3 regions of the Streptomyces sp. NPDC007917 genome follow, and region 3 is predicted to be linked to each of the others. Evidence: riboswitches for the same ligand, from Rfam matches in the RefSeq annotation. Region 3 holds a riboswitch; each other region holds the start of a gene.
What was found. A riboswitch is a leader RNA that binds a small molecule or an ion and turns the genes downstream of it on or off. The one in region 3 is predicted to bind thiamine pyrophosphate.
Positions count from the first base shown of each region.

Region 1 (9,705 bases), on a different contig from region 3:
CTGCTGCTGGTGTGCTGCAGCGAGTCCGCGATCTACCGCACCACCGAGCCGCCCGTCACCACCCTCTCCCTCAAGCCCCGCCGGATCGGCACCGCCGCCGTGCAGCTCCTGATCGACGCCATCGAGGGACCGTGCGCCGAGCATCCCGTCGAGCGGGTCATACCCACCGAACTGATCGTGCGGACGTCCTCCCAACGGCGTCCGCCACGCACCACGGTGAGCGCGCCGCGCAGCCGTGCCGGGGGTTGACCTGAGGAAGACTTGAGGATGACGCGAGACGCACCCGAACCCGATCGGCTTTCCCTACCGGGCCAATCCGGGATAAAAGACCGTCGAAGTGGGACCGCGCCCCGATTGACGGCCCCCTGGTGCGTCACAAGCCCGTACGGTCATTCCTATGATGGGCGGACGACACCACGGACCGCCCTCGACCAGGCATGGTCCACACGGTGGCACGGCGGCGCGATGGTGGAGGGGTCGATGACTCAGGGGGCCGGTCTGGGAGCCACGGCACGGACCACGGCGGCAGTCCCGCCCGTACCCGCGTACGGCACGTCCACCGCGCCCGGCCCGCTCCAGGGCAGCGCGGTTCCCCCCGCCCCGAACCCGTACGGCGGGATGTCCCACGGCGCGGCCCCGCACGGCCGGGTCCCCCGCGACCCGGCCCAGCCCGCCCCGCCTCCGGCGCCCGCCGCGCAGCCCGCGCCCCCCGCCGCGCCCGCGCCCCCCTTCGCGCCGACACGGCCCGCGGAGTACACGCCCACCGAGCGCTCCCTGCCGGTCATGGGCCCCGGGCACACCCTCCCGGACACCCCCCTGGTGCCCCCGCAGGACCGCCCGACCGTCGAGCTCACCCCGGTCCCCGACCCCGAGCGCGCCCAGGCGCCCGAGGCCGACGGACCCGGCCCGCTGTACGTGGTCGGCGACGTCCACGGCTACCTCGACGAACTGCGCGAGGCGCTGGCCGCCCAGGGGCTGATCGACGCCAAGGGCAACTGGTCCGCCGGCAACGCCCGGCTCTGGTTCCTCGGCGACTTCACCGACCGCGGACCCGACGGCATCGGCGTCATCGACCTCGTCATGCAGCTCTCCGCCGAGGCCGCGGCCGCCGGCGGCTACTGCAAGGCCCTGATGGGCAATCACGAACTGCTGCTCATCGGCGCCAAACGCTTCGGCGACACCCCCGTCAACTCCGGCGCCGGCACCGCCTCGTTCCAGGCCGCCTGGCTCCTCAACGGCGGCCAGCGCACCGACATGGAGCGGCTGGAGGACCACCACCTGCAGTGGATGTCCCGGCTCGACGCGATGGCCGAGCAGGACGGCCATCTGCTCGTGCACTCCGACACCACCGCGTACCTCGAATACGGCGACTCCATCGAGGCCGTCAACGACACCGTGACCGAGACGCTGCAGCGCAGCGACGCCGACGAGTGCTGGGACCTGTTCCGCAAGTTCACCAAGCGCTTCGCCTTCCGCGACGAGGACGCCGGCCCCCTGGCCGTCCGCGAACTGCTCGACACCTACGGCGGACAGCGCATCGTCCACGGACACAGCCCGATTCCGTATCTGCTCGGCGAGGTCGGCTCCGAGGACGACGAGGACGGCGGCGCGCCGACCGTCGAGGGCCCGCACATCTACGCGGACAACCTCGCCGTCGCCATGGACGGCGGTGTCACGATGGCCGGAAAGCTGCTGGTCGTCCAACTTCCGCTGAATGACTGAGGATTTTGAGGGTTCATACCACGCCGCGCGGGGAAGATAGACAGTTTCACCGACGCGGAGCGAATTCGGGAAACCTACTGTCACCCCGCGCCGGATCGGCTCTACCATCGGCTTATCCGTAGCAGGCTCTCCTCCGTTTCCGCCCCACTGCCCGGTGACAGCCGGCATCAAGGCCCTACGGAGCATCGGGGGATGCACATGAACAGCGCTCCGCACCTGCTGATCGAGGACCGCCCGGAGTTCGAGCGGGTTCTCGACGAGGCGCTGCGTACCGCGGACCGCCGCGCGAATCTCAGCGGCGTCGGGCAGCGGCTCAACAGCGAGCAGCTGCGCACCATGGCGATGAACGCCGCGGCCGCCATCGCGGCGTGCGCGGCCGACGAATACCACGACTATGTGACCGCCCGTGAGAAGCTGCGCCAGCCGGCGCCGTCCGGCTGGCCCGACACCGTCGCCCCCGACACGATCGGCGACAACGCGTTCCCGGCCGCGGACGCGGCGGAGAACGGCGCGGCGGGCGAGGTGACGACCGCGGGCGGGTTCGCCACCGCGGTGGGGGACGCGGCGTCCGGCGCGGGTCTCGCCGCCGTGCTCTCCGTCCTGGCCCCGGTCCTGGCCGGCACCGCGGCGGTCATCTTCCTCCTCGTCGGCTATCTGCTGCACCTGCTCGACCCCACGCCGTCGATAGCCCAGCCGATGGTCACCGCGGGCTGGCTGTTCGCCGCGCTCACCGCCGCGGGCCTGCTGATCGCCGCCGTCGGCCTCCTGCTCACCGCGATGCGCAACGGCACCGGCGCGATCCGGGGCAGCGCGCGCAGCGCGCAACGCGAAGAGGTGGACCGCACCAGAGAGGCCTGGCGACTGGCGCTGCTTGAGCGCGGCGTGGTGCCCTTCCTGCGCGACGCGCTCGCCGACCCGGCGGCCGCCGACGGCTCCCACACCTCCCCGGCCCCGCCCCCCGCCTCCTCCCCGACGCGCCCCTCCTCGACCTACGTCCCCACCCGGTCCGAGGCCGTCGGCCGCACCCCCCACCTCGGCTACAGCCGCCCCGGCTTCTCCACGAAGGGCGACGTCCCCAAGACCCGCCCCCGCTTCACCAGCCCGGACTTCACCAGCCCGGACTACGGCGATCCGGAACACCAGCCGGACTAGGCGATCGGCCGGCCCGCCGGCCGAGCACCCCGCCCGGTGATGGCGAGCACCCGAGCGAAGGCATCGGCCCCGGGCCCTGGATCGGCACCCTCCCCGAACATCCCCGAGGCGCCGAGGCCCGGACCGAGCGGCACCAGCCATTCCAGCGCGGCCTCGGCCAGCCCCGGCTCCGGCGTGAAATCCACACCGAGGGCCTGGGCGAGATCCCAGGCGTGCACGCAGACATCCCCCCAGCGGATCATCACGGCGGCGTCCCCGCTCAACTCCCCGAACACCGGATGCCGCACCATCCGCTCCAACGCCCCCTCCCCCTCCGCCGCCCACTCCACCCGCGCCGCCCACACCTCGACGGTGTCACCGGGCGCGGCGACGACTTCCTCCCCCGTCAGGAGGGAGGTCGCCATGACGTGCCCGGCGATCACATGGCGCACCAGGTCGCGGATGGTCCACTCACTGCAGGGAGTGGGCAGCTCCCAGTCCTCCTCCTTCGCCTTGCCGAGTATGTCGGCGAACTGGGCGTTGACGACGCGTAGTGCGTGTCGGTTGTCCATCGAGGCTGCTCCAGGGGTCGTCGTTCAGGGTCGGTGATCTCGCGCCAGCGGAATGGTTCACTCCCCACCTTTTGAGCGAACTCGCCCTTAATCGTGGGTTGTTTGCCCATCGGGATCCATAACGTCCGGCATGGAGGTGATGCTCCCGTGAGCACACAGAACACCCCGCCGAACCCGGCGGGCAAGCAGGACGCGATCAACATCAACGACTTCGTTTTCGCGGCGACCGGAGCCCGCGTACGGCGACTCACGATGCCCGATGGGACCCACTGGTTCCCGGCAGTGGATGTGGCCAAAGACCTGGGCTACACGAACACCCGTCAGGCGCTTATCTGGCACGTCCCCGAAGACTGGCGCGTAAGTCTCGAAGAGCTTGCGCAAAGCGTCTATGGGAGTGATAGTTCGCGCAATATTGCAGGTCACGGGCTCAAAAAGTCTATGCGCATGGTGAGTCTGCCCGGCCTCATCCGGCTGGTCAACGGCTGCACCAAGCCGGAGTCCGAACCCTTCAAGAACTGGGTGACCGAGGTCGTGGTCTCCATCCAGCGGCACGGTTCGTACGAGCTCGAAAAGGCCGAAGTACAGCCCACGGCCCCGGACGCCCCGACCGCCTACGCCATGCCGAAGGAGGTCGCCGACGCCATCGTCCGGCTCGAGGAGCACAACCTCGACATGGACGCGCAGATGCTCGCCATGCAGCGCGAGGCCCAGGAACTGCGCCGCGAGAGCGTCGAGATGATGCGGAAGTCCGTGGAGGCACAGAAGGAGGTCGCCAAGACACAGCGGGAAGCGCAGCGCGACGCGGAGCGCGTTCAGCGCGAGATGATCGAGGCGATCCGCGAGTCCACCGCCGTCCAGCGGGAGTCGTTCACCGCCGGGCAGACCGCAGTCCATGTGCTGATGCAGTACATGAGCGAGATCCCCATGGCGATCAACCGGCTCGCTGACCGCTTCGGGGACATCGGAGACAGCACACGCCAGCGGGATCTGCCCGCGCCGACCCCCATGACACCGGCCTCGGTGATCGCCGAGTGGCGCGAGCGCAACCTCGTGATCACCGCCGATATCTGGGCCGTGGCCCTGCACATCCTGCCCGCGATCATCGACCAGGGCGAATGCCTGTACCCGCTGAGCACCATCGCGTCCAAGACCGGGCTCACCGAGCACCGCGTGCATGACGCCCTGCGCATGCTGCAGAAGCGCGGCTGCATCCGGCAGACCGGGCTGACCCCGGACGGCGCTCCGGTGTACGTCCTGAAGTAGTCCACGTGAAGTAGTCCACGTGAAGTAGCCCGGCCCCAGCACGGCACGAGGGCCCGAAGTCGCAATCCGAAGTTGCGGCTTCGGGCCCCCCGCACATTACCGCCACTCAGTCCGCGATCGGCAGATATACGCGATTACCCGCCGCCGCGAACTCCTTCGACTTCTCCGCCATCCCGGCCTCCACCTCGGCCGTGTCCATGGCGCCCCCGTGCTCACGCCGGATGTCCTGGGAGATCTTCATACTGCAGAACTTCGGCCCGCACATGGAGCAGAAGTGCGCCGTCTTCGCCGGTTCCGCCGGAAGCGTCTCGTCGTGGAAGGAGCGGGCCGTGTCCGGGTCGAGGGCCAGGTTGAACTGGTCCTCCCAGCGGAATTCGAAGCGGGCGTCGGACAGGGCGTCGTCCCACTCCTGGGCGCCGGGGTGGCCCTTGGCGAGATCGGCCGCGTGGGCGGCGATCTTGTAGGTGATGACGCCGGTCTTGACGTCGTCGCGGTCCGGCAGGCCCAGGTGCTCCTTCGGCGTGACGTAGCAGAGCATCGCCGTGCCCCACCAGGCGATCATCGCCGCGCCGATGCCCGAGGTGATGTGGTCGTAGGCGGGGGCGATGTCGGTGGTGAGGGGGCCGAGCGTGTAGAAGGGGGCCTCCTCGCAGATCTCCTGCTGGAGGTCGACGTTCTCCTTGATCTTGTGCATCGGGACATGGCCCGGGCCCTCGATCATCGTCTGGACGTTGTGCCGCTTGGCGATCCGGTTGAGTTCGCCGAGCGTGCGCAACTCCGCGAACTGCGCCTCGTCGTTGGCGTCGGCGATGGAGCCGGGGCGCAGTCCGTCGCCGAGCGAGTAGGTGACGTCGTACGCGGCGAGGATCTCGCAGAGCTCCTCGAAGTGGGTGTAGAGGAACGACTCCTTGTGGTGGGCCAGGCACCACGCCGCCATGATGGAGCCGCCGCGCGAGACGATGCCGGTCTTGCGGCGGGCGGTCAGCGGGACGTACGGCAGTCGTACGCCCGCGTGCACCGTCATGTAGTCGACGCCCTGCTCGGCCTGTTCGATGACGGTGTCCTTGTAGATCTCCCAGGTCAGCTCCTCGGCCTTGCCGTCGACCTTCTCCAGGGCCTGGTAGAGCGGCACCGTGCCGATGGGGACGGGGGAGTTGCGCAGCACCCATTCGCGGGTGGTGTGGATGTTGCGGCCGGTGGAGAGGTCCATGACCGTGTCGGCGCCCCAGCGGGTCGCCCAGGTCATCTTCTCGACCTCCTCCTCGATGGAGGAGGTGACGGCGGAGTTGCCGATGTTGGCGTTGACCTTCACCAGGAATCGCTTGCCGATGATCATCGGCTCGATCTCCGGATGGTTGACGTTGGCCGGGAGGACCGCCCGGCCGGCCGCGATCTCCTCGCGGACCACCTCGGGAGAGACGTTCTCGCGGAGCGCCACGTACTCCATCTCCGCGGTGACCTCGCCGCGGCGGGCGTACGCGAGCTGGGTCACGGCGGCGCCGTCCCGGCCCCGGCGGGGCTGGCGGGGGCGGCCGGGGAAGACCGCGTCGAGGTTGCGCAGCCCGCCGCGCGGCGAGGTGTGCTTGATGCCGTCGTCCTCGGGGCGGACGGGGCGGCCCGCGTACTCCTCGGTGTCGCCGCGGGCGAGGATCCAGTTCTGCCGCAGCGGCGCGAGGCCGCGGCGGACATCTGTCTCGATCTGGGGGTCGGTGTACGGGCCGGAGGTGTCGTACAGCGTGACGTCCTGGCCATTGGTGAGGTGCACTCGGCGGACCGGGACCCGGAGGTCCGGCCGCGAGCCGGTGACATATCCCTTATGCCAGCCGCCCCGGGCGGAGCCCGTATCGGACTGCGTGCGCTTTTCGGGCGTGCGTGCATCCTGCAGAGTCATTGAGACCCACTCCCTACGCCGGCATTACCCGGTAACAGGTTCAGCGGTCGGCGCAGCATGGAGCCCGGGGTCATCCCCGGGCCGTCACCATCAGCGCCCTCTCAGCCCGGTGCTCCGAGCTCCCGCGATTGCAAAGGTGTCACCCACGCTAACGGTTCTCCTGCGGCGATGAACAGAGGGCCCTCGCTCTTGCGATGATCTGACGGTGACCTCGACACCGCAGCAGAGCCATGCCCACGGCCATTCGCACAGCCATGGCCCAGCCACGCCCGTCTCCACCCATCTGCGCAAGGTCATCGCGGCGGTGCTCATCCCGTTCACCGTGGCCGTCGTCGCCGGCCTGATCGTGCTGTGGCCGGGGGGCACGCCCGACCACAAGGCCCATGAGCGCAGCGGGCTCGGCTTCGACCAGCAGACCGTGGCCGGGCGGGTGGTGAAGGTCGAGGAGGTCAACTGTGCCGATGTCAACGCCCAGCCGCAGCAGCCCACCGAGCCGGGCCAGGCGGCCGCGGAGCAGGGGGGCGCGGCCGGGGGACCCGGCAAGAAGACCATCTGCGAGAAGGCGACCATCGAGGTCACATCAGGGAAGGACAAGGGCCGCACATTCGAGGAGATCGTGCAGCCGAACGCGTCCCGTAAGTTCTCCGCCGGGCAGAAGCTGAAGCTGGCGTACGCGCCCAAGGCGCCGAAGAATCTTCAGTACTCCGTCTCCGATGTCGACCGGACGCTGCCCATGGCGCTGCTCGCCGGGCTGTTCGCGCTCGCGGTCGTGGCCGTCGGACGGCTGCGCGGCGTCTTCGCGCTGGTGGCGCTCGCGGTCAGCTTCGGGGTGCTGACGCTGTTCATCCTCCCGGCGATCCTCGACGGCTCCAACCCGCTGGTCGTCGCGGTGATCGGGGGCAGCGCGATCATGCTCATCGCGCTGTACATGTGCCATGGGCTGACGGCCCGTACGTCCGTCGCCGTGCTCGGCACGCTCATCTCGCTGCTGCTGATCGGCCTGCTGGGCTCGCTGTTCATCGGCTGGGCGAGCCTGACGGGCAACACCGACGACCAGACGGGGCTGGTCCACGGCCTCTATCCGAACATCGAGATCCGCGGTCTGCTGCTGGCCGGGGTGATCATCGGATCGTTGGGTGTACTGGACGATGTGACCGTCACCCAGACCTCCGCGGTGTGGGAGCTCAGGGAGGCTGACCCCACGGCGGGCTGGCGCAAGCTGTACGCGGCCGCGATGCGCATCGGGCGGGACCATATCGCGTCCGTCGTGAACACCCTGGTGCTCGCGTACGCGGGTGCCTCGCTGCCGCTGCTGCTCCTGTTCTCGATCGCGGACAGCGGAGTGGGGACGGTCGCGACGAGCGAGATCGTCGCGGAGGAGATCGTACGGACGCTCGTGGGCAGCATCGGCCTCGTCGCCTCGGTGCCGGTGACCACCGCGCTTGCCGCGCTCGTGGTCTCCGCGGACCGCGCGCCACAGGGCGGCGCGGAGCCGGGTGGCCACGGGGGCCGGGGCGGGCGCGGGCGGCGGCGTCGGGCGCGCGGGCGTCAGCCGGCGTAACGGTCCTCCGCGAGGATCCGGTCCAGCTCCGCGTCCAGGTCGCCGACCGGGTCGCAGGCCGCCTGCTCCTGACCGAACGGAACCACCCGGTCCGTACGGTCCAGGAAGGCCACCAGCGGCGCGGCACCGGCCCGGAACAGCGCCCGCTCGGCCCCCACCTGGAGTCTGATGAAGACGTCCGAAAGCCCCTCCGGTGAGGCCGGGGCGATGCGCACATCGCCCTCGCCCGAGGGTTTGCTCAACCCGTCCAGCAGCAACTCCCGGGCGAAGGCCCAGCTGACGGGCGCGTCGCCGGGCAGATGGAAGGTGATCTCGACTGCGTACGGGTCGCTGCTGTCGTAGGCCAGCTCGACCGGGATCCGGAAGGAGAGGTCCTGGGAGACCAGGAAGGTCATCGTCACTTCTGCCTGGACTGTGTCGCGCATGTCACGCATCGTTCGCCGCCCCGAGTTGATTGCGAATGGCCAGGTTTGAACGGCCTGGCCTCTTGACGCCGTGGTCCGCCTACCTCCAGCGGGCCACAAGAAGTGAATTTTCAGATATTGATAGGGATTGGGAGGGAGCTGATATCTCGGCCGACTCTGGAGCGTAGCGACTCGACTGCGGGGCGGAGTCGGTTTGCCTCATGTGAGGGACTGGAAATGGCCAGAGTTGCCGCGGCTGTCCGCGCGGCTGCGATCGAGGAGGCGGGCGCGGGCGAGTGGGATCCGCTCGCCGGGCCGGGCGGGGCGGCGCCGGCCTATGACGTGGGAGTTCAAAGCCGGTTCACCGGCCGCGGCCAAGTTCGCTTTCGTCAACAGGCACCCCCGGGGTGTGTTGCGAGGCAGACGCCCGGAACGGGAGACGTCGAGCACTCGAACTCTAACCGGAACGGTGCCGTCAAGCTGAGGTTTGGATCGCGCGTATCCCCCACGCGGCGTACCCCAGGCCCGCTGCGGCGCACCCGCGGCGCGGGGTCACCAGTCGCCGCGGGGTCACCAGTCGCCGCGGGGTCACCAGTCGCCGCGGGACGACGAGGACGAGCTGAACTTCCGCACGAGGTAGATCAGACCGGCGACGAGCGCCACCAGCAGCAGCGCCTTGAAGACCAGACCGACCACGAACCCGACCACGTTCATGATCAGGCCGCCGAAGACGGCCAGCACGAGGATCGGAACGGCGACCCATGTCACCCACCACGGCAAGCCCTGAAATATGCCCTTCGTCGCCACGTCGGTCCCTGCTTTCTTCGCTGAGCGAGTCGGTACGGGCCGGCCTTGCCGCCGGCCCGATCCCCTCTTCGATGCTAGGACGGCCGACAAGCGAACACAGGTCCCGCGTCCCCCGTCCTCCCCTGACCGAACCCCTACGGGACGCGGGACGCGCGCATCAGCTCTCAGGCGGAGAGAAGACGACCATGACCCGCAGGTCCTCGGTGATGTGGTGGAACTTGTGTGCCACACCGGCCGGTACGTACACCACGCTGCCGCGCGCCACCTGTGTGGTCTCCATGCCCACCGTGATCGACGCCCGCCCGCTCACCACCAGGTACACCTCGTCCTGGCCGTGCGGCTGCTGCGGATCGG
Region 1 covers NZ_JBIBKK010000032.1:57,833-67,537, forward strand. Annotated here, with positions in the region: gene ACFZDL_RS40005 (LacI family DNA-binding transcriptional regulator) at 1-249, shown strand, start outside; gene ACFZDL_RS40010 (metallophosphoesterase) at 481-1,722, shown strand; gene ACFZDL_RS40015 (hypothetical protein) at 1,915-2,874, shown strand; gene ACFZDL_RS40020 (TIGR03086 family metal-binding protein) at 2,871-3,425, opposite strand; gene ACFZDL_RS40025 (BRO family protein) at 3,678-4,688, shown strand; gene thiC (phosphomethylpyrimidine synthase ThiC) at 4,795-6,579, opposite strand; TPP riboswitch at 6,573-6,715, opposite strand; gene ACFZDL_RS40035 (YibE/F family protein) at 6,785-8,140, shown strand; gene ACFZDL_RS40040 (SsgA family sporulation/cell division regulator) at 8,128-8,565, opposite strand; gene ACFZDL_RS40045 (DUF5326 family protein) at 9,133-9,351, opposite strand; gene ACFZDL_RS40050 (cupin domain-containing protein) at 9,509-9,705, opposite strand, start outside.
Region 1: it holds a riboswitch for thiamine pyrophosphate, as region 3 does, so the genes downstream of both, thiC (phosphomethylpyrimidine synthase ThiC) here and thiO (glycine oxidase ThiO) in region 3, are expected to answer to the same signal.

Region 2 (9,705 bases), on a different contig from region 3:
GGCCCTGCTCGCCTCCGAGATCGAGGCCGGCAAGACCGTCCAGGCGTTCGTCGACGAGGCCAACGCGACCCTCGGCGAGAAGATCGTCCTGGACCGCTTCGCGCAGTTCTCCGGCGGCTACGTCGCCGCGTACATGCACCGCACCAGCCCGGACCTGCCGCCGCAGGTCGGTGTGCTGGTCGAGCTGGACAAGGAAGACGCCACGGTCGCCAAGGACGTCGCGCAGCACATCGCCGCGTTCGCGCCGAAGTTCCTGACCCGTGACGAGATCCCGGCCGAGACGGTCGAGAACGAGCGCCGGGTGGCCGAGGCCACCGCTCGTGAGGAGGGCAAGCCCGAGGGCGCCCTGCCGAAGATCGTCGAGGGTCGCGTCACCGGCTTCTTCAAGGAGAACGTCCTGGTGGACCAGGCGTTCGCCAAGGACAACAAGAAGTCCGTCCAGAAGGTGCTGGACGAGGCCGGTGTCACGCTCAAGCGCTTCGCGCGCTTCCGCGTCGGCGTCTGAGCGTCGGCGTCCGAGCCGAGCAGCGAATGACCGGCGACCCCGATAGGGTCGTAGGCAGCCAACCGTCAACCGGTCGGCCGCAGATGTGACGAGGAGGCCATTGCCGCAGAGGTCGATCAAGGACCCGTCCGGCAATGGCCTTCTTCGTATGTGCACGAGGAGATCTCCAATGAATCAGGGCGCGGGCGCCGGACAGGCCGCCGACGAGAACAACGCTCAGGGCAGGGTCAGACGCCGTCGGTTCCTGCTGAAGCTCTCCGGTGAGGCGTTCGCCGGAGGCGGGGGACTCGGGGTCGACCCGGATGTCGTGCACGCCATCGCCCGTGAGGTCGCCGCTGTCGTCCGGGACGGCGCGGAGATCGCCATCGTCATCGGTGGCGGCAACTTCTTCCGCGGCGCCGAACTGCAGCAGCGCGGCATGGACCGGGCGCGCTCGGACTACATGGGCATGCTCGGCACGGTCATGAACTGTCTCGCACTCCAGGACTTCCTGGAGAAGGAGGGCATCGACTCCCGCGTCCAGACCGCCATCACCATGGGCCAGGTCGCGGAGCCGTACATTCCGCTGCGTGCGGTGCGCCATCTGGAGAAGGGGCGCGTGGTCATCTTCGGCGCGGGTATGGGCATGCCGTACTTCTCGACGGACACCACCGCGGCCCAGCGCGCCCTGGAGATCCATGCCGAGGCCCTGCTCATGGGTAAGAACGGGGTGGACGGGGTCTACGACTCCGACCCCGCCCGGAACCCGGACGCGGTGAAGTTCGACGCCCTGGAGTACGGCGAGGTGATCACCCGCGACCTCAAGGTCGCCGACGCCACCGCCGTCACGCTGTGCCGCGACAACAAACTGCCGATCCTCGTCTTCGAGCTTCTCGCCGAAGGAAACATCGCGCGCGCGGTGAAGGGTGAGAAGATCGGCACGCTCGTGAGCGACCAGGGCTCCCGGGCCTGACGGCTCATACGGGGGATGGACAACGGCCTGCCGGTCGGACACCGTGCAGGAGAAGACGCACGCAGGGGCGAGGCTCTGCTTACTGATAACACCAGGAGCAAGTGGTGATCGAAGAGATCCTCCTCGAGGCCGAGGAGAAGATGGAGAAGGCCGTTGTGGTCGCCAAGGAGGACTTCGCCGCGATCCGCACCGGGCGTGCGCACCCGGCGATGTTCAACAAGATCGTGGCGGACTACTACGGAGCGATGACGCCGATCAATCAGCTGGCGTCGTTCTCGGTGCCGGAACCGCGGATGGCCGTGGTGACCCCGTTCGACAAGAGCGCGCTGCGCAATATCGAGCAGGCGATCCGCGACTCCGATCTGGGCGTCAACCCGAGCAATGACGGCAGCATCATCCGGGTGGTGTTCCCGGAGCTCACGGAACAGCGCCGCAAGGAATTCATCAAGGTGGCCAAGGGCAAGGGCGAGGACGCGAAGATCTCGATCCGCAGCGTCCGCCGCAAGGCCAAGGAGTCCATCGACAAGCTGATCAAGGACGGCGAGGTCGGCGAGGACGAGGGCCGCCGCGCCGAGAAGGAGCTCGACGACACCACCGCGAAGTATGTCGCGCAGGTGGATGAACTGCTCAAGCACAAGGAAGCCGAGCTGCTCGAGGTCTGATGAACGACTCATCCTGGGGGGCTCCGCCGAGCGCCCGCCTCCGGGGACCGGCCCAGCAGGGGCCCCCTCCCTCGCTTCGCGCCAAGGTGCCCTCGCCCTCGGCGGGTCCCGCGCACGACGTGGGCGAGGCGGCGCAGACTCGGCCCATGCCCACCGTGCCCCACGCAGGCGGAGACCCTTGGGATGCCGCCGACCGTGACCGGGGGGCCGCTCAGCCGAGCGGCCCCCTGTTCCGCGACGACCGGGAGCCGGAGCGCGGGCCGCGGCAGCCCGCCGCGCAACCGCCCACGCCCCCGGACCGCCCCCACCCCACGCCCTCCGGCGGCGCCGCTCAGCCCGGCGCACCGGGCAGCGCCGACCAGAGCGGGAGCGCCGACGAGATGGGCGGCTCGAAGAAGAAGAGCGCGGGCCGCAATCTGCCCGCCGCGATAGGGGTGGGCGTCGGCCTCGGCGCGCTGGTCGTCGCCTCGCTCTTCATCTACAAGCCGGTGTTCATCGGCGTCATAGCGGTCGCGGTGGTCGTCGGACTGTGGGAGCTGACCTCGCGGCTGGCCGAGCGCAAGGACATCCGCGTCCCGCTGGTGCCGCTCGCGGTGGGCGGCGTCGCCATGGTGGTCGCCGGTTATGTGCGCGGTGCGGAGGGCGCGTGGGTGGCCGTCGCGCTGACCGCCCTGGCCGTGCTCGTATGGCGGATGACCGAGCCGCCCGAGAACTACCTCAGGGATGTCACGGCCGGCGTCTTCGCGGCCTTCTATGTGCCGTTCCTGGCCAGTTTTGTCGCACTCATGCTCGCGGCCGACGACGGGCCGCGGCGGGTGCTCGTCTTTCTGCTGCTGACCGTGGTCAGCGACACCGGTGCGTACGCGGTCGGCTGGCGCTTCGGCCGCCACAAGCTCGCCCCGCGCATCAGCCCCGGCAAGACCCGGGAGGGGCTGCTCGGCGCGATCGCCTTCGCGATGGTCGCGGGCGCGCTGTCCATGCAGTACCTGATCAAGGACGGCGCATGGTGGCAGGGGGTGCTGCTCGGGCTCGCCGTCGCGATCAGCGCGACCCTCGGCGACCTCGGCGAGTCCATGATCAAGCGTGACCTGGGCATCAAGGACATGGGCAAGCTGCTGCCCGGCCACGGCGGGATCATGGACCGGCTGGACTCCCTGCTGCCCACCGCGCCCGTGGTCTGGCTGCTGCTGGTGATCTTCGTGGGGGGCGGCTGACCGGCCCCCCGACCGAAGGCTGTACGGCCTCGTGCCACGCGTGGCGCGAGGCCGTTCGCACGTCTGCGACACTGGTTGGACCATGCCCAAGCCCGGAGAACTCACATTCGTCGCGCCGCGCGGAGCCAAGAAGCCCCCGCGGCATCTCGCCGACCTCTCGCCCGCCGAGCGCCGCGAGGCCGTCGCCGCCCTCGGCGAGAAGCCCTTCCGCGCCGGCCAGGTATCGCGCCACTACTTCGCCCGCTACAGCCACGACCCGGCCCAGTGGACCGACATCCCGGCCGCCGCGCGCGAGAAGCTGGCGGCCGGGCTGCTGCCGGACCTGATGAGCGTGGTGCGCCACATCAGCTGCGACGACGACACCACCCGCAAGACCCTGTGGCGGCTCTTCGACGGCACGCTCGTGGAGTCCGTGCTGATGCGCTACCCGGACCGGGTCACCATGTGCATCAGCTCCCAGGCGGGCTGCGGCATGAACTGCCCGTTCTGCGCCACCGGCCAGGCGGGCCTGGACCGCAATCTGTCCACCGCCGAGATCGTCCACCAGATCGTCGACGGGATGCGGGCGCTGCGGGACGGTGAGATCCCGGGAGGCCCGGCGCGGCTGTCCAACATCGTCTTCATGGGCATGGGCGAGCCGCTGGCCAACTACAACCGCGTCGTCGGCGCCATCCGCAGGCTGACGGACCCGGAGCCGGACGGCCTCGGCCTGTCCCAGCGCGGCATCACCGTCTCGACCGTCGGACTGGTCCCGGCGATGCTGCGCTTCGCCGACGAGGGCTTCAAGTGCCGTCTCGCGGTGTCGCTGCACGCGCCCGACGACGAGCTGCGCGACACGCTCGTCCCGGTCAACACCCGCTGGAAGGTCCGCGAGGTCCTGGACGCGGCGTGGGAGTACGCGGAGAAGTCGGGCCGTCGCGTCTCCATCGAGTACGCCCTGATCAGGGACATCAACGACCAGGCATGGCGGGCCGACCTGCTGGGGCGGCTGCTCAAGGGCCGCCGGGTGCACGTCAACCTGATCCCGCTCAACCCGACGCCCGGCTCCAAGTGGACCGCGTCCAGGCCGGAGGACGAGAAGGCGTTCGTGGCCGCCCTGGAGGCACACGGCGTGCCCGTGACCGTGCGGGACACCCGGGGGCAGGAGATCGACGGGGCGTGCGGGCAGCTGGCGGCGGCGGAGCGCTGAGGGCCGGCTGATACGGTGCCCTGGCACCACCTCGTACACAGCTCTTACATCTCGTACAAGTGAACATTCCGACAGGGGAGCGCGAACAGCGCTGAGAGTGCGGCACGGCCGCAGACCCTCGGACCTGATCCGGGTCATACCGGCGTAGGGAGTCAGCCTCATATGAACAGCCGTCTTCGGCATGCCGTCGTCGCCGCCCTCTTCGGCTCGCTCGGCCTCACCACGCTCGTCGCCTGCGGCGAGGACTCTTCCGGCTCCTCCGGAGGCTCCGGCTCCAAGACCGTGAAACTGGTCACGCACGACTCGTTCGCCGCGTCGAAGGCCGTGCTGCGGGAGTTCACCCGGCAGACCGGCTACAAGGTGCAGGTGCTGCCGGGCGGCGACGCCGGGGCCGCTGTCAACCAGGCGATACTCTCCAAGTCGCATCCCCAGGGAGACGTCTTCTTCGGCGTCGACAACACCCTGCTCTCCCGCGCGCTCGACAACGACCTGTTCGCCCCCTACCAGGCCAAGGGCCTGGACAAGGTCCCGGCGGCCCTCCAGCTCGACCGGGCCGAGCACCGCGTCACCCCGGTCGACTTCGGCGACATCTGCGTCAACTACGACCGCGAGTACTTCGCCGACAAGAAGCTGGCCCCGCCGAAGACCCTCGACGACCTGACCAAGCCCGCCTACAAGAACCTCCTGGTCACCGAGAACGCGGCCACCTCCTCGCCCGGCCTCGCCTTCCTGCTGGGCACGGCCGCCCGGTATGGGGACGACGGCTGGCAGGGCTACTGGAAGAAGCTCAGGGCCAACGGCGTCGAGGTCGTCGACGGCTGGGAGCAGGCGTACTACGACCGCTTCTCCGGCTCGGCCGGCGGCGCCAAGGGCGACCGGCCGCTGGTCGTCTCGTACGCCTCCAGCCCGCCCGCCGAGGTGGTCGACGCCAAACCGCGGCCCGCGCAGGCCCCCACAGGGGTCGCGACGGGCACCTGCTTCCGCCAGGTGGAATTCGCCGGACTCCTCAACGGCGCGTCGAACACCAAGGGCGGCAAGGCACTGCTGGACTTCCTGCTGACCAAGCGGTTCCAGGAGGACGTGCCGCTCAACATGTACGTCAACCCGGCCCGCGAGGACGCGAAGCTGCCCGAGCTGTTCACGAAGTACGGCGTGAAGATCGCCGACTCGGCCACCCTGGAGCCCAGGAAGATCGCCAAGAACCGTGACCAGTGGGTCAAGGCATGGTCCTCGCTCGTCCTGTAAAGGGCCGCGAGCCGTCCTCGAAGACGCCCGAGGCGGCGAGCCGGCGCCCCGGGCGGCGTCGCTCGCGGCTGCGCGGGGCGGCGCTGCGGCTGGCCCTGATGGCCGTGCCCACCGCCTTCTTCGCGCTGTTCTTCCTCTATCCGGTGGCCGCCATCGTCGCCCGCGGGCTGCGCGTGGACGGCCAGTGGCGGCTGGGCCGCATCGGCGACGTGCTCACCGACCCGGCGGTCCTGGACATCCTGTGGTTCACCGCCTGGCAGGCGGCCGCCTCCACCGCCCTGACGCTGGCCGTCGCGCTGCCCGGCGCGTATGTCTTCGCCCGCTTCGCCTTCCCCGGCAAGCGGCTGCTGCGCGCCGTGGTGACCGTCCCCTTCGTCCTGCCGACCGTCGTCGCGGGCTCGGCGTTCCTGGCCCTGCTCGGCCACGGCGGGCTGCTGGACAACCTGTGGGGGGTACGGCTCGACACCACCGTATGGGCGATCCTCCTGGCCCACGTCTTCTTCAACTACGCGGTGGTGGTACGGACCGTCGGCGGGCTGTGGGCGCAGCTCGACCCGCGGCAGGAGGAGGCCGCGCGGGTGCTCGGCGCGAGCCGCCTGGCCGCGTGGCGGCGGGTGACGCTGCCGGCGCTGGCGCCCGCCGTGGCGGCAGCCGCCCTGATGGTCTTCCTGTTCACCTTCACCTCCTTCGGCGTCATCCAGATCCTCGGCGGCCCCCGGTACGCCACCCTGGAGGTCGCGATCTACCGGGAGACCGCCCAACTGCTCGACCTGCCGACCGCAGCCGTGCTGACGCTGATCCAGTTCGCGGCCGTGGCCGCGGTCCTGGCCCTGCACGCGTGGACCGTCCGGCGCCGCGAGAGCGCCCTGAAGCTGGTCGACCCCGAACAGACCGCGCGCCGCCCCCAGGGCGCGGCCCAATGGGCGCTGCTGTGGGGCGTGCTCGCCGTCGTGGCGCTGCTGATCCTGCTGCCGCTCGCCGTCCTGGTCGAGCGGTCCCTGGACGCCCCCGGCGGCTACGGCCTCGGCTACTACCGCGCCCTGCAGTCGGCCGCGGACAGCGGCGGGACGTTTTTCGTGCCCCCTGTGGACGCCCTCTGGAACTCCCTGCGCTACGCCGCCGTGGCAACCGTCTTCGCACTCGTCGTGGGCGGCCTGGCGGCCGCGGCGCTGACCAGAAAAGCGGGCAGACTGGTACGGGGATTCGACGCGCTGCTGATGCTGCCGCTCGGCACCTCCGCCGTCACCGTCGGCTTCGGCTTCCTCATCGCCCTCGACGAGCCGCCGCTGGACCTGCGCGCCTCATGGATCCTCGTACCGCTCGCCCAGGCCCTGGTGGGCGTGCCCTTCGTCGTACGGACCATGCTGCCCGTGCTGCGCGCGGTGGACCACCGGCTGCGCGAGGCGGCGGCCGTGCTCGGCGCGTCCCCGCTGCGGGCCTGGCGGGAGGTGGACCTGCCGCTGGTCGCACGGGCCCTCGGGGTCGCGGCGGGCTTCGCCTTCGCCGTATCGCTCGGCGAGTTCGGCGCGACGGTCTTCATCGCCAGGCCTGACCACCCGACCCTCCCGGTGGCCGTCGCCCGCTTCCTGGGCCGGGCCGGGCAGCTCAACTACGGCCAGGCCATGGCCCTGAGCACGATTCTGATGCTGGTGTGCGCGGGCTCCCTGCTGGTACTGGAGCGGATCCGCACCGACCGTTCGGGGGAGTTCTGATGACGCTGCTGCGCCTGGACGAGGTGACGGTCCGCTACGGCGAGCGGGCGGCGCTGGACGCCGTGGACCTCGAGGTCGCCGAGCACGAGACGGTGTCGGTGCTGGGGCCCAGCGGCGGCGGCAAGTCCACGCTGCTGCGCGTGGTGGCGGGCCTGGAGCGGGCCCACACCGGCAGGGTGTTGCTGGCCGGGCGGGACCAGGCGGGGGTGCCCACCCACCGGCGCGGCGTGGGCCTGATGTTCCAGGACCACCAGCTCTTCCCGCAGCGGGACGTGGGCGGCAACGTCGCCTTCGGGCTGCGGATGCGCAAGGTGGCGCGCGCCGAGGCGGAGCACCGGGTCGCCGAGCTGCTGGAGCTGGTCGGCCTGCCGGGCGCGCAGCGGCGCGCGGTCGCCTCGCTGTCCGGCGGCGAGCAGCAGCGCGTCGCGCTGGCCCGCGCCCTGGCCCCGCGGCCCACGCTGCTGATGCTGGACGAGCCACTGGGCCAGCTCGACCGCGGGCTGCGGGAGCGGCTGGTGGTCGAACTGCGCCAGCTGTTCGGCGAACTGGGCACCACAGTCCTCGCGGTCACCCACGACCAGGGCGAGGCCTTCGCGCTCGCGGACCGGGTGGTGGTGATGGACGACGGGCGCATCGCGCAGTCCGGCACCCCGCTGGAGGTGTGGCAGCGCCCCGCCAGCGAGTTCGTCGCCCGCTTCCTTGGCTTCGACAACCTGGTTGACGCCGTCGTACACGGCGAGAGCGCCGACACCCCCTGGGGCGAGCTGCCCGTGCCCGACGGCACTCCTCAGGGGCCGTGCCGGCTGCTGGTCCGCCCGGCCGGGGTGCGGCTCACCTCCCCCGAGAAGGGCCTGCCGTGCACGGTGGCGGCGCGCACCTTCCGCGGCGACCGCGTGGCCCTCGTCCTCCAGCCGGCCGGCGCGCCGCGCCTGGAGGCGGCGTGCGCGCTGCGGGACGCGCCGAAGGAGGGGGAGCGGGTCGGCGTCGCGTTCGACGCGGACGACGTGGTGGTGCTGGGCGCGTCGGCCGCGCATCCGGTCAGCGCCGCTCCGGCTGCCCAGGAGTAGGCGGGGGCGTCGCCCCAGCCGCGCGCCCGCCGCCCGCGGACAGAGCTCATGGCGCCATTCTCCGTACCGCGGTGGCGGGCCGCGTCACCGCACGGGATGATCCTCAAACACCGTCTTCAGCCCACGGCGTGACCCTTGGTCACACCACGGCGTGACGATGGAGTTACCCCCTCCGTGTGACGCGGCGGGGCGGCGGTCGTTCCTAGCCTCGGGCCGTATGACCGAACCGCCACGCGGGATGCCGCGCACCCTCGTGATCACCAATGACTTCCCTCCGCGCCAGGGCGGCATCGAGACCTTCGTCCACGCCATGACCAGCCGCTTCCCACCGGAGGCCGTCGTCGTCCACACCTCCTCCGAGCCGGGCGCGGCACTGTACGACGCCGATCTGCCCCACCCCGTGGTCCGCGACGGCGCCCGCACGCTGCTGCCCACCCGGCGCGCCACGAGCCGCGCGGTGGAGCTGGCCCGCCGCCACCGCTGCGACAGCGTGTGGTTCGGCGCCGCCGCGCCCCTGGGGCTGATGGCCGGGCGGCTGCGCCGCGAGGCGGGGGTGCGCCGGATCGTCGCCACCACGCACGGCCACGAGGTGTGGTGGGCCCGCACCCCGGGGGCCCGCGCGCTGCTGCGCCGCGTCGGGGCCGGGGCGGACACCGTGACCTACCTCGGAGCCGCCACCGGCGCGTCCATCGCCGCCGCCCTGGGGCCCGCCGCCGCGGCCCGGATGACCCGGCTGGCCCCCGGAGTCGACACCTCCGCCTTCCGCCCCGGGCTCGACGCGCGCCACGTGCGCGAACGCCACCGGCTCACAGGCCGTCAGGTGATCCTGTGCGCCGCCCGGCTCGTCCGGCGCAAGGGCCAGGACGCCCTCATCAGGGCGCTGCCGCTGGTGCGCCGGGCCGTCCCCGGGGCCGTCCTGCTGCTCGTCGGCGACGGCCCCGACGCGTACGGGCTGCGCCGGCTCGCCGACGCGCACGGCGTCAGGGACGCCGTGGTCTTCGCGGGCGGGGTGCGGCACCGCGGGATGCCGCCCTACTACGCGGCCGCCGATGTCTTCGCGATGCCGTGCCGCACCCGCAGGGGCGGTCTGGAGGTCGAGGGCCTGGGCATCGTCTTCCTGGAGGCGGCCGCCGCCGGGCTGCCGGTGCTCGCCGGGGAC
Region 2 covers NZ_JBIBKK010000007.1:43,998-53,702, reverse strand. Annotated here, with positions in the region: gene tsf (translation elongation factor Ts) at 1-505, shown strand, start outside; gene pyrH (UMP kinase) at 675-1,457, shown strand; gene frr (ribosome recycling factor) at 1,562-2,119, shown strand; gene ACFZDL_RS15330 (phosphatidate cytidylyltransferase) at 2,119-3,333, shown strand; gene rlmN (23S rRNA (adenine(2503)-C(2))-methyltransferase RlmN) at 3,416-4,522, shown strand; TPP riboswitch at 4,586-4,690, shown strand; gene ACFZDL_RS15320 (thiamine ABC transporter substrate-binding protein) at 4,685-5,767, shown strand; gene ACFZDL_RS15315 (iron ABC transporter permease) at 5,866-7,479, shown strand; gene ACFZDL_RS15310 (ABC transporter ATP-binding protein) at 7,479-8,546, shown strand; gene ACFZDL_RS15305 (glycosyltransferase family 4 protein) at 8,785-9,705, shown strand, end outside.
Region 2: it holds a riboswitch for thiamine pyrophosphate, as region 3 does, so the genes downstream of both, ACFZDL_RS15320 (thiamine ABC transporter substrate-binding protein) here and thiO (glycine oxidase ThiO) in region 3, are expected to answer to the same signal.

Region 3 (9,705 bases):
GCCGGCGCGGAGGGCCGCTTTCTGCGCCCCGCCAACGCGACCCGGCTGCCGGGCCTTTATCTGGCGGGCGGCTGGGCGCATCCGGGCGGCGGGCTGGCCCATGCGGGGATGTCCGGCGCGATGGTGGCCGGGCTCATCGTCGGGGGCGCGGACTGGCGCGGCTCGCAGTGACCGCGGTGACCACCGCGGCGCTACGGCGGTGACGCGGCGGGGCGCCGCGGGGGCCTCACCGCGCCCCGGCCGCGGCGTGGCCCGCCGGGGCCGTCCGCGCCACGCCAGCAACGGCCGACCACCCGCCGGCCAGGTGCCCCCGGACCGGCTGCGCACCCTCGCGCCGCGCGCGGCCATGCGTCCCGGCCGGTGGCACCCGGTGGGACAGTCGCCAGTCGCCCCCAGGTCAGCGGCGCATGCGCGCCCCGCGCGGCAGTGTGTCCCGGCCACTGGCGCCCGCTGGGACGGCGCCGGGCCCTGTCGCGCCGCGAGCCGAAGTGGCGCGGACGGCCAAGGCTCTCGGCCGCGGCTGCGGCCCTCTGACCCGGGGCCCGGCGCGACAGGGCCCGGATGGCGCGGGCGGCCCGGCGCCCGGTTGGCCGCGCCGGGACGGCCGGGCAGGGCGGGGGCACGGGCCGCTGCCGCGGCGGGCAGCGGAGTGTCCGGCCCCCGCCAAGAGCCGTCAGCCCTCAGCCCTCAGCCCTCAGCCCTCAGCCCTCAGTAGCGGTACCGCTCGTCGTAGCCGCCGCTGTTGTAGTCCTGCTGCTGGTACGGGTACGGCGACTCGTCCTGCGGGAGCCCCGCGTCGCCGTCGCGCTGCTGGGGGACCCAGCCCCCGCCGGGCTGCATCCCGGCGTCCGGGGCGTACTGCTGCTGCCCGCCGTAGGAGGGCTCCGCCGCGTAGTGGTCGCCGAGGCTGCCACCGCCGTACTGGTCCTGGCCGTAGGCGGCGTACTGCCCGGCGTACTGCTGGTGCTGGTCGGCGTAACCCTGACCGCCCTGCTGCTCGTAGCCCGGCTGCTGCGAGCCGTCGTACGGGTCGGCATAGCCCGCGTACGCCCCGGCGCCGTAGCCGTACTGCCCGGCGTCCGCGTAGATGTCCTGGCCGTTGCTGTGGCCCTGGGCCGCGTCCGCGTAGACGGCCTGGCCGTCCGGGGTGCCGTAGCCGCCGTAACTGTCATAGCCGCCGTAGCCGCCGACCCCCGCGTTGGCGGCGCCGGGCACGCTGTGTGCGGCGTGCGCGGCGGAGTCGCCGTAGACGCCGTACTCGCCCGTGTCGTCGGGCAGCGGCTCCGGCTGGTACGCGGGTGGCTCCGGCGCGGCCACCGGGACCGCCTCCAGGTCGGAGACCTGGAGCGTCGGCTCGGCGTCCACCGGGGGCGGGGCGCTCTCGTCCTCCCCGCGGTTGAGGCCGGGCACCCCGCGCAGCGCCCACCCGGCGACGAAGCCGCGCCGGAAGGACAGCGTCACGTACGTCTGGCCGATCGCGAAGGCGACCGCCCCCGCGCCGATCACCGGCACGGACGGGATGAGCACCCCGGCCACCACGCCGAGGAAACCGGTGAAGGCGAGGAGCCGCCAGCGCAGCCGCGCCTTGTACTGCAGCAGCACCTCTCCCAGCAGCCACAGCGCGACCACGCCGAACGCGATGTAGAGGACCGCCCAGCCCATGCCCGCCCCTCTCGTGCGGCCGCCCGTCGGCTGCCGTCCTCAGGACCGCTGATGCAGTCCCAGATTCTCGTAGATCTCCAGTGTCGCCGGGGAGTGGTTCAGCGTAATGAAGTGAAGTCCGGGGATCTCCTCGGCCATCAACCGCGCACACAGCTGCGTGGCGTAGTCGATCCCGATCGAGCGTACAGCCGCCGCGTCGTCCTTCACCGCCAGGATCCGCTCCGCGAGGTCCGGGGGGAAGGCGGCGTTGCTCAGTTGCGCGAAGCGCTCGATCTGCTTCACGTTCGTGACGGGCATGATCTCAGGGATGATCGGCGTCGTACAGCCCGTGGCGGCGACCCGGTCACGCAGCCGCAGATAGTCCTCCGCGTAGAAGAACATCTGAGTGATCGCGAAGTCCGCGCCCGCCCGGCACTTGTCCACGAAGTGGCGGACGTCGGTGTCCCAGTCGGCCGAGCGCGGGTGCATCTCGGGGAAGGCCGCGACGCCGACGCAGAAGTCCCCCGACTCCTTGATCAGCTCGACCAGTTCGGCGGCGTAGGTGACGCCGTCGGGGTGGCGGACCCACTCGCCCATCGGGTCGCCGGGCGGGTCGCCGCGCAGCGCCAGCATGTTGCGGATGCCGGCGCCCGCGTACTGCCCGATGATGTTGCGGAGTTCGGCGCGGGAGTGGTTGACGGCGGTGAGGTGGGCGACCGGGGTGAGCGTGGTGTCGGTCGCGATGCGCTCGGTGACGCGCACGGTCCCCTCACGGGAGGAGCCGCCCGCTCCGTAGGTCACGGAGACGAAGGTCGGTGAGACGGCTTCGAGCCGACGGATGGCGTTCCACAGCGTCTGTTCTCCCTTCTCCGTCTTCGGGGCGAAGAATTCGAAGGAGTACGACTGCTCGCCTGATGCGAGCAGATCACGCACCGTCCGTGCGCGATCCGTCCTGGTGGAGGCTGTGCCTAGGGCCATACGGGAAGGTTAGCCAGCGGTTCGGCGCACGCCCAGCCGAAGGCGGCGTTATGCCCCTTTCGCCGGGCATTGGTCCGTACTGCGGACACTTTGCCGACGACGAGCCGACGACGAGCGGGCCGACGCGCCCCTCACGGGCCGCGGGCACACCCCTCACAGGTCCCGGGCGCGCACCCGCTTGGCCAGCTCGGCCGCGGCCGCGCCGGGGTCATCGGCCGCGGTGATCGCCCGCACGACGACGATCCGCCGCGCGCCCGCCTCCAGCACCTCGTCCAGGTTCGAGGCGTCGATTCCGCCGATGGCGAACCAGGGCAGCGCGGGCTTCAGGGCGGCGGTGTGGCGCACCAGCGACAGGCCCGGGGCGGGCCGGCCCGGCTTGGTGGGGGTGGGCCAGCAGGGCCCGGTGCAGAAGTAGTCGACGCCCGGCTCGGCGGCAGCGGCCTCCGCCTCGGCCGGCGCATGGGTGGACCGTCCGATCAGCACGTCCGCCCCGAGGATCGCGCGCGCCGCCGGGACCGGCAGATCGCCCTGGCCCAGGTGCAGCACGTCGGAGCCGATGGCATGGGCGACATCCGCCCGGTCGTTGACCGCCAGCAGCTTGCCGTGGCGGCGGCAGGCGTCGGCGAACACCGCGAGGTGGTCCAGCTCCTCGCGCGCCTCCATGCCCTTGTCGCGCAGCTGGACGATGTCCACCCCCGATGCCAGGACGGCGTCCAGGAACTCCGGCAGATCGCCCTGGCGCCGGCGGGCGTCGGTGCACAGATAGAGCCGGGCGTCGGCAAGCTGCTCGCGGGCGGCGGTGGTGGCCATCGGGACGGCTCTCCCCTGGGTCGGCGACGTGTCGGCGGCATGTCGGCGGCGTACGGACCGGAGCGGCCGGCCCGTACGCCGCGGTGGTGATTCAGCGGTGGTGATTCAGACGGTACGGATGGTGGTGCGGCGGCTCAGACGGCGAGCGCCTGGGCGCGGCGCTTGACCTCTGTGCCGCGATTCTCGCGCAGGGCCTGGGCCGGGGTGCCCGGCAGGCTCGGATCCGGGGTGAAGAGCCACTCCAGCATCTCTTCGTCGCTGAAGCCGTCGTCCTTCAGCAGCGTCAGGGTGCCCACCAGGCCCTTGACGACCTTTCCGTCACCGATGAACTCGGCGGGCACCTGGAGCACCCGGTTCTCGCCACGGCGCACCGCGATCAGCTGACCCTCCTTGACCAGCTGCCGCACGCGCGTCACCTCGACACCGAGCCGTTCGGCGACGTCGGGGAGGGTGAGCCAGGCGGGGACGAGAGCATCGATCTTTGCGTCAATCTCGGTCACGGGACAAGCCTGCCATCTGGGACTGACAGTGGGTAGTCGGGCACCCGGCACAGGTGCCGCCGCGCCCGCGTCAGCCGCCCTCGGCCGAGGTCACCGCCGGGGCGCGCCGAGGGTCACAGGACCGCCGACTTGAGCGGCACCGACGGGTCCGCGGCGCGGCCGCGGTCCAGCCGGGAGCCCTGCTCGATCAGCTTGCGGCCCTGGGCCAGATCGCGCGGACGGCCGACGGCCAGCAGGGCGACCAGCGCCCCGTCGCGCAGCCAGCACACCGACCAGGCCGCGCCCTGCGGGTCGCCGCGCCAGACGAGTTCGTCGGCGGCGGCGTGGTGGCCCGCGTACTGCACGAAGCGGCCGAACTGCTCGGACCAGAAATACGGCACCGGGTCGTAGACCGAACCGGTGAAGTGCGCGTTCCGGCTGCCGACCACATTGGCGGCGACGGTGCGCGGCCCCTGCAGGGCGTTGTCCCAGTGGTGCACCAGCAGCCGCTCGCCGTAGCGGGCGGAGGGGAAGGACGCGCAGTCCCCGACGGCGTACACGTCGGGCGCCGAGGTGCGCAGCTGTTCGTCGGCGGCGACGGACCGGTCAGGGGCCAGCTCGACGCCCGAGTCCGCCAGCCAGCCCGTGGCGGGCCGCGCCCCGATGCCGATGACCACCGCGTCGGCGCTCAGCCGGGTGCCGTCCCGGAGCAGCACCCCCTGCTCGTCCACGGAGGCCACCTGCGCGCCGGTGACCAGCTCGACGCCGTAGTCGGCGTACCAGCCGGCCATGGGGGCCGCGACCTCGGCCGGGAGGGCGCCCGCCAGCGGGCGGTCGGCGGCCTCCACGACGGTCACGGCGCAGCCCGCCTCGCGCGCCGCCGTGGCGAACTCCGCGCCGATCCAGCCCGCCCCGACCACCACGATCTCGCGCTGCCCGGCGAGCACCGGGCGCAGCCGCTCCGCGTCGTCCAGCGTGCGCAGCAGATGCACGCCGGGCGCGCCCTCGCCGCCGGGCAGGGTGATCGGCTCGGCGCCGGTGGCGATCACCAGGACGTCGTACGGCACCGGGCCCGCCGCGGTCTGAAGCCGCCGCGCGCCGGTGTCCAGGCCGGTGACGGACACCCCGAGGCGCAGCTCGACGCCGAGCGCGGCGAAGTCCACGTCGAAGGCCGAGCCCTCGGCCTTGCCGAGCAGGACGGCCTTGGACAGCGGCGGCCGGTCGTACGGCTGGTGCGCCTCGGCGCCGAGCAGCAGGATGCCGCCGGTCCAGCCCTGGTCACGCAGCGCGACGGCGGTCTGCACCCCGGCCATCCCCGCGCCGACGATCACCACTTGCTGCCCGCTGCCCCCCGCGGACGCCGATTTCGTCGTCTCATCGCTCACACGATCACTGTAGGGCGGCGCGAGGGGCCGACCGGAGAACCGGCGGACGAGATCTCCGGCACAGGAGCGGCCGCGGGCGGGTCGCCCGGCGGCGCTCGCCCTTCCGGGCGGTTCCGGCCTCGTACTAGGGTTGGCGGGACGAAGCACTCGCGGGAGCCCGGACGCACCGGGCTGAGAGGGAGGCTGAAGCGGCCTCCGACCGTACGAACCTGATCCGGGTCATGCCGGCGAAGGGAGGGGCGTTACAGCCATGCACGCATCGCGCGCGAACGCATCGCGCACATCCTCACGTACGCAGCCGGACGGGCCATCGGACGGACCGCCGGACGGACCGTACGACGCGCTGGTCGTCGGAGGCGGTGTCATCGGCCTGGTCACGGCCTGGCGGGCGGCCCAGCGGGGGCTGCGCACCGCCGTCGCCGATCCGGCGCCGGGCGGCGGCGCGGCCCAGGTGGCGGCCGGGATGCTCGCGGCCGTCACCGAGCTCCACTACGGCGAGCAGACGCTGCTCGCCCTCAACCTGGCCTCCGCGCGCCGCTATCCGGAGTTCGTGGCCGAGCTGGAGGAGGCGAGCGGCCAGGACGTCGGCTACCGCGCCTGCGGCACGCTCGCCGTGGCCTTCGACCCCGACGACCGTGCCCACCTGCGCGAACTCCATGACTTCCAGCGGCGGCTCGGACTGGAGTCACAGTGGCTGACGGGGCGCGAATGCCGGCGCCTGGAGCCGATGCTCGCGCCGGGCGTGCGCGGGGGCCTGCGCGTGGACGGGGACCATCAGGTCGACCCGCGGCGGCTGGCGGCGGCGCTGCTGGCCGCGTGCGAACGGGCCGGCGTGGTCTTCCACCGCGCCCGCGCGGAGCGGCTCACGCTCACGGCTGACCGCGCGACCGGCGTCCAACTCGCCGACGGCACACGGCTGGCCGCCGAGCGGACCGTGCTGGCCGCGGGCAGCTTCAGCGGACGGCTCGCGGGCGTCCCGGAGGACGTGCTGCCCCCCGTACGCCCCGTCAAGGGCCAGGTGCTGCGGCTGCGCGTGCCGCCCGCGTACGCGCCGTTCCTGTCCCGGACCGTACGGGCCGAGGTGCGCGGCGGGCACGTCTATCTGGTGCCGCGCGAGAACGGCGAGCTGGTCGTCGGCGCCACCTCCGAAGAGCTCGGCTGGGACACCACGGTCACCGCGGGCGGCGTCTACGAACTGCTGCGCGACGCGCATGAGCTGGTGCCCGGCATCACCGAGCTGCCGCTCGTCGAAACCCGTGCCGGGCTGCGCCCCGGCTCCCCCGACAACGCGCCGCTGCTCGGCCCGAGCGCGCTGCCCGGCCTGTTCGTGGCCACCGGCCACTACCGCAACGGCGTCCTCCTCACCCCCGTCACGGGCGATGTCATGGCCGAGGCGCTGACGCGCGGCGAACTCCCCGACGAGGCCCGGCCGTTCTCCCCGCGGCGCTTCCAGGCCGCGCCCGTCAGCCCCACCACCCCCGTACCGCAGGAGCAGCCCTCATGAGCGCCCCCATGACCGGCCCGACCGCCTCCATGACCGTCTCCGTGAACGGCGAGCCCCGCGAGCTCCCCGGCGGCACCACCCTCGACCTGCTGGTCGCGGAGCTGACCCCGGCGCGCTCGGGGGTCGCCGCGGCCGTCAACGAACAGGTCGTCCCGCGCGGCCAGTGGCCCGCCACCCCGCTCGTCGACGGAGACCGGGTCGAGGTCCTCACCGCGGTCCAAGGAGGCTGAACCCAGATGGCCGAGACGACGCAGGACACCATGCACGACACGACGTACGCCACGGTCCGCCCCGGGCCTGCACCGGACCCGGACCGGAACCGGACCCCGGACCCGGACCCGGACCCGCTCACCATCGCGGGGACCGCCTTCACCTCCCGCCTGATCATGGGCACCGGCGGCGCGCCCAGCCTGGAGGTCATGGAGCGCTCGCTGCTCGCCTCCGGTACGGAGCTCACCACCGTCGCGATGCGCCGCCTGGACCCCACCGTGCAGGGCTCGGTCCTGTCGGTGCTCGACCGGCACGGCATCCGCGTGCTGCCCAACACCGCCGGGTGCTTCACGGCCGGCGAGGCGGTGCTGACCGCCCGGCTGGCGCGGGAGGCGCTGGGCACCGACTGGGTCAAGCTGGAGGTGGTGGCCGACGAGCGCACCCTGCTCCCCGACCCGGTCGAGCTGCTGGACGCCGCCGAGACGCTGGTCGACGACGGCTTCACCGTCCTGCCGTACACCAACGACGACCCGGTCCTGGCCCGCAAACTGGAGGACGTGGGCTGCGCCGCGATCATGCCGCTGGGCTCCCCCATCGGCTCCGGTCTCGGCATCCGCAATCCGCACAACTTCCAGCTGATCGTCGAGCGCGCCACGGTCCCGGTGATCCTGGACGCGGGGGCGGGCACCGCCTCGGACGCCGCGCTCGCCATGGAGCTGGGCTGTGCGGCGGTGATGCTCGCGTCCGCCGTCACCCGCGCCCAGGAGCCCGTCCTGATGGCCGAGGCCATGCGGCACGCGGTCCGGGCCGGCCGGCTGGCGCACCGCGCCGGCCGCATCCCGCGCCGCCATTTCGCCCACGCCTCCTCACCTGCGGAGGGGCTGGCCGCGCTGGACCCGGAGCGCCCGGCGTTCGGGTAGGGCGGTGAGCGGTTAGCGTGGTGGCATGGTGGCCGACCGGATCGAGCGCGAGGTGTACGTCCAGGCGCCCGTCGACCGCGTGTGGCGGGTGCTGACGACCCCCGAGCACATCCGCGTCTGGTACGCGTTCGAGGGGTGCGAGATCGACCCGCGTCCCGGCGGGACGCTCCGCTTCCGCTGGGATGACCAGGGGGAGTTCCACGGCAAGGTGGAGAAGGCGGTGCCGGACGCGCTGTTCCGCTTCCGGCTCGCCAGCGAGCCGGACCGCCCCCTGGGCGCGGAACCGGGCGACTCGACCCTGGTGGAGTTCGCGCTCTCCGCCGAGGGCCACGGCACCCGGCTCCGCCTGGCCGAAAGCGGCATCCAGGAGCTCGCGGTGCCGGAGGACGCGAAGGCCAAGCACGCGGAGTACGCCGCCGCGACCTGGACCACCGCGCTGGAGGAGCTGTCCGCGCTGGCCGCCGCGTCGCACAACTAGGGCCCGTGTTCAAAGGGCGCGCGTACGGCCAGGAACACGCGCGCGGCCAGGGCATGTCACCGTTCGGCACCAGTCCCGCGCCCGGGCCTGGCAAGCGACCTTGCGTGTCGTAGCGGCTCGTAGACTGCTCTCTCGTGGATACGACCCTGCATGATCCCTTGGTCGGACAGCTGCTCGACGGCCGCTACCGCGTCGAGGCGCGCATCGCCGTGGGCGGCATGGCGACGGTCTACCGCGCCGTCGACACACGGCTCGACCGCGTACTGGCCCTCAAGGTGATGCATCAGTCGCTCTCCACCGACGACTCCTTCGTCGAGCGCTTCATCCGCGAGGCGAAATCCGTGGCCAGGCTCGCCCACCCCAATGTGGTGGGCGTGTACGACCAGGGCACCGACGGCTCCCACGTCTATCTCGCGATGGAGTACGTCGCCGGGTGCACGCTGCGCGATGTGCTGCGTGAGCGCGGCGCGCTGCAGCCGCGGGCCGCGCTGGACATCCTGGAGCCGGTGCTGGCCGCGCTCGGGGCGGCGCACCTCGCGGGGTTCGTCCACCGGGACATGAAGCCGGAGAACGTGCTGATCGGCGACGACGGCCGGGTGAAGGTCGCCGACTTCGGACTGGTGCGGGCCGTGGACACCAACACCAGCGCCTCCACCGGCACCCTGCTGGGCACCGTCTCCTATCTCGCGCCCGAGCAGATCGAGCACGGCACGGCCGACACCCGCGCCGATGTCTACGCCTGCGGTGTGGTGCTCTACGAGATGCTGACCGGCGCCAAACCGCACACCGGGACCACCCCGGCGCAGGTCCTCTACCAGCGGCTGAACGAGGACGTGCCCCCGCCCTCCGCGAGTGCGCCGGGGGTCGCGCCGCAGCTGGACGGCCTGGTCGCCGCGGCCACCGCCCGTGAGCTCGGGCAGCGCCCCGCCGACGCCGTCGAACTGCTCGGCCTCGCGCGGGAAGCGCGTGCCGCGCTGAGCGACGAACAGCTCGACGCCGTGCCCCCGCAGGCCAAGGCGGACGCGCACGACGGCTCCGAGAACCGTACGAGCGTGATCCCGCGCCCGGTCGGCGGCATCGGGGGGCCGGTGCCCGCCGATGAGCAGCAGCTCAATCTCACCAGCCGGCTGGAGCTGCCGCCTCAGCCGCCGCAGGGCGGGCGCCCCCCGCGGCCCGCCGGCCGCGGCCGGCTGCCGCGCCGCGGGATCGTGACGATCGTGGTCGGGCTGCTGCTCGCGCTCGGCCTCGGGGTGGGCATCTGGTACATCAATTCCGGCCAGTTCACCAAGGTGCCCTATGT
Region 3 covers NZ_JBIBKK010000005.1:290,718-300,422, reverse strand. Annotated here, with positions in the region: gene ACFZDL_RS11750 (NAD(P)/FAD-dependent oxidoreductase) at 1-171, shown strand, start outside; gene ACFZDL_RS11745 (hypothetical protein) at 709-1,662, opposite strand; gene metF (methylenetetrahydrofolate reductase [NAD(P)H]) at 1,702-2,619, opposite strand; gene thiE (thiamine phosphate synthase) at 2,773-3,429, opposite strand; gene ACFZDL_RS11730 (Rv2175c family DNA-binding protein) at 3,564-3,929, opposite strand; gene ACFZDL_RS11725 (FAD-dependent oxidoreductase) at 4,043-5,293, opposite strand; TPP riboswitch at 5,433-5,547, shown strand; gene thiO (glycine oxidase ThiO) at 5,544-6,797, shown strand; gene thiS (sulfur carrier protein ThiS) at 6,827-7,027, shown strand; gene ACFZDL_RS11710 (thiazole synthase) at 7,034-7,927, shown strand; gene ACFZDL_RS11705 (SRPBCC domain-containing protein) at 7,953-8,405, shown strand; gene pknB (Stk1 family PASTA domain-containing Ser/Thr kinase) at 8,540-9,705, shown strand, end outside.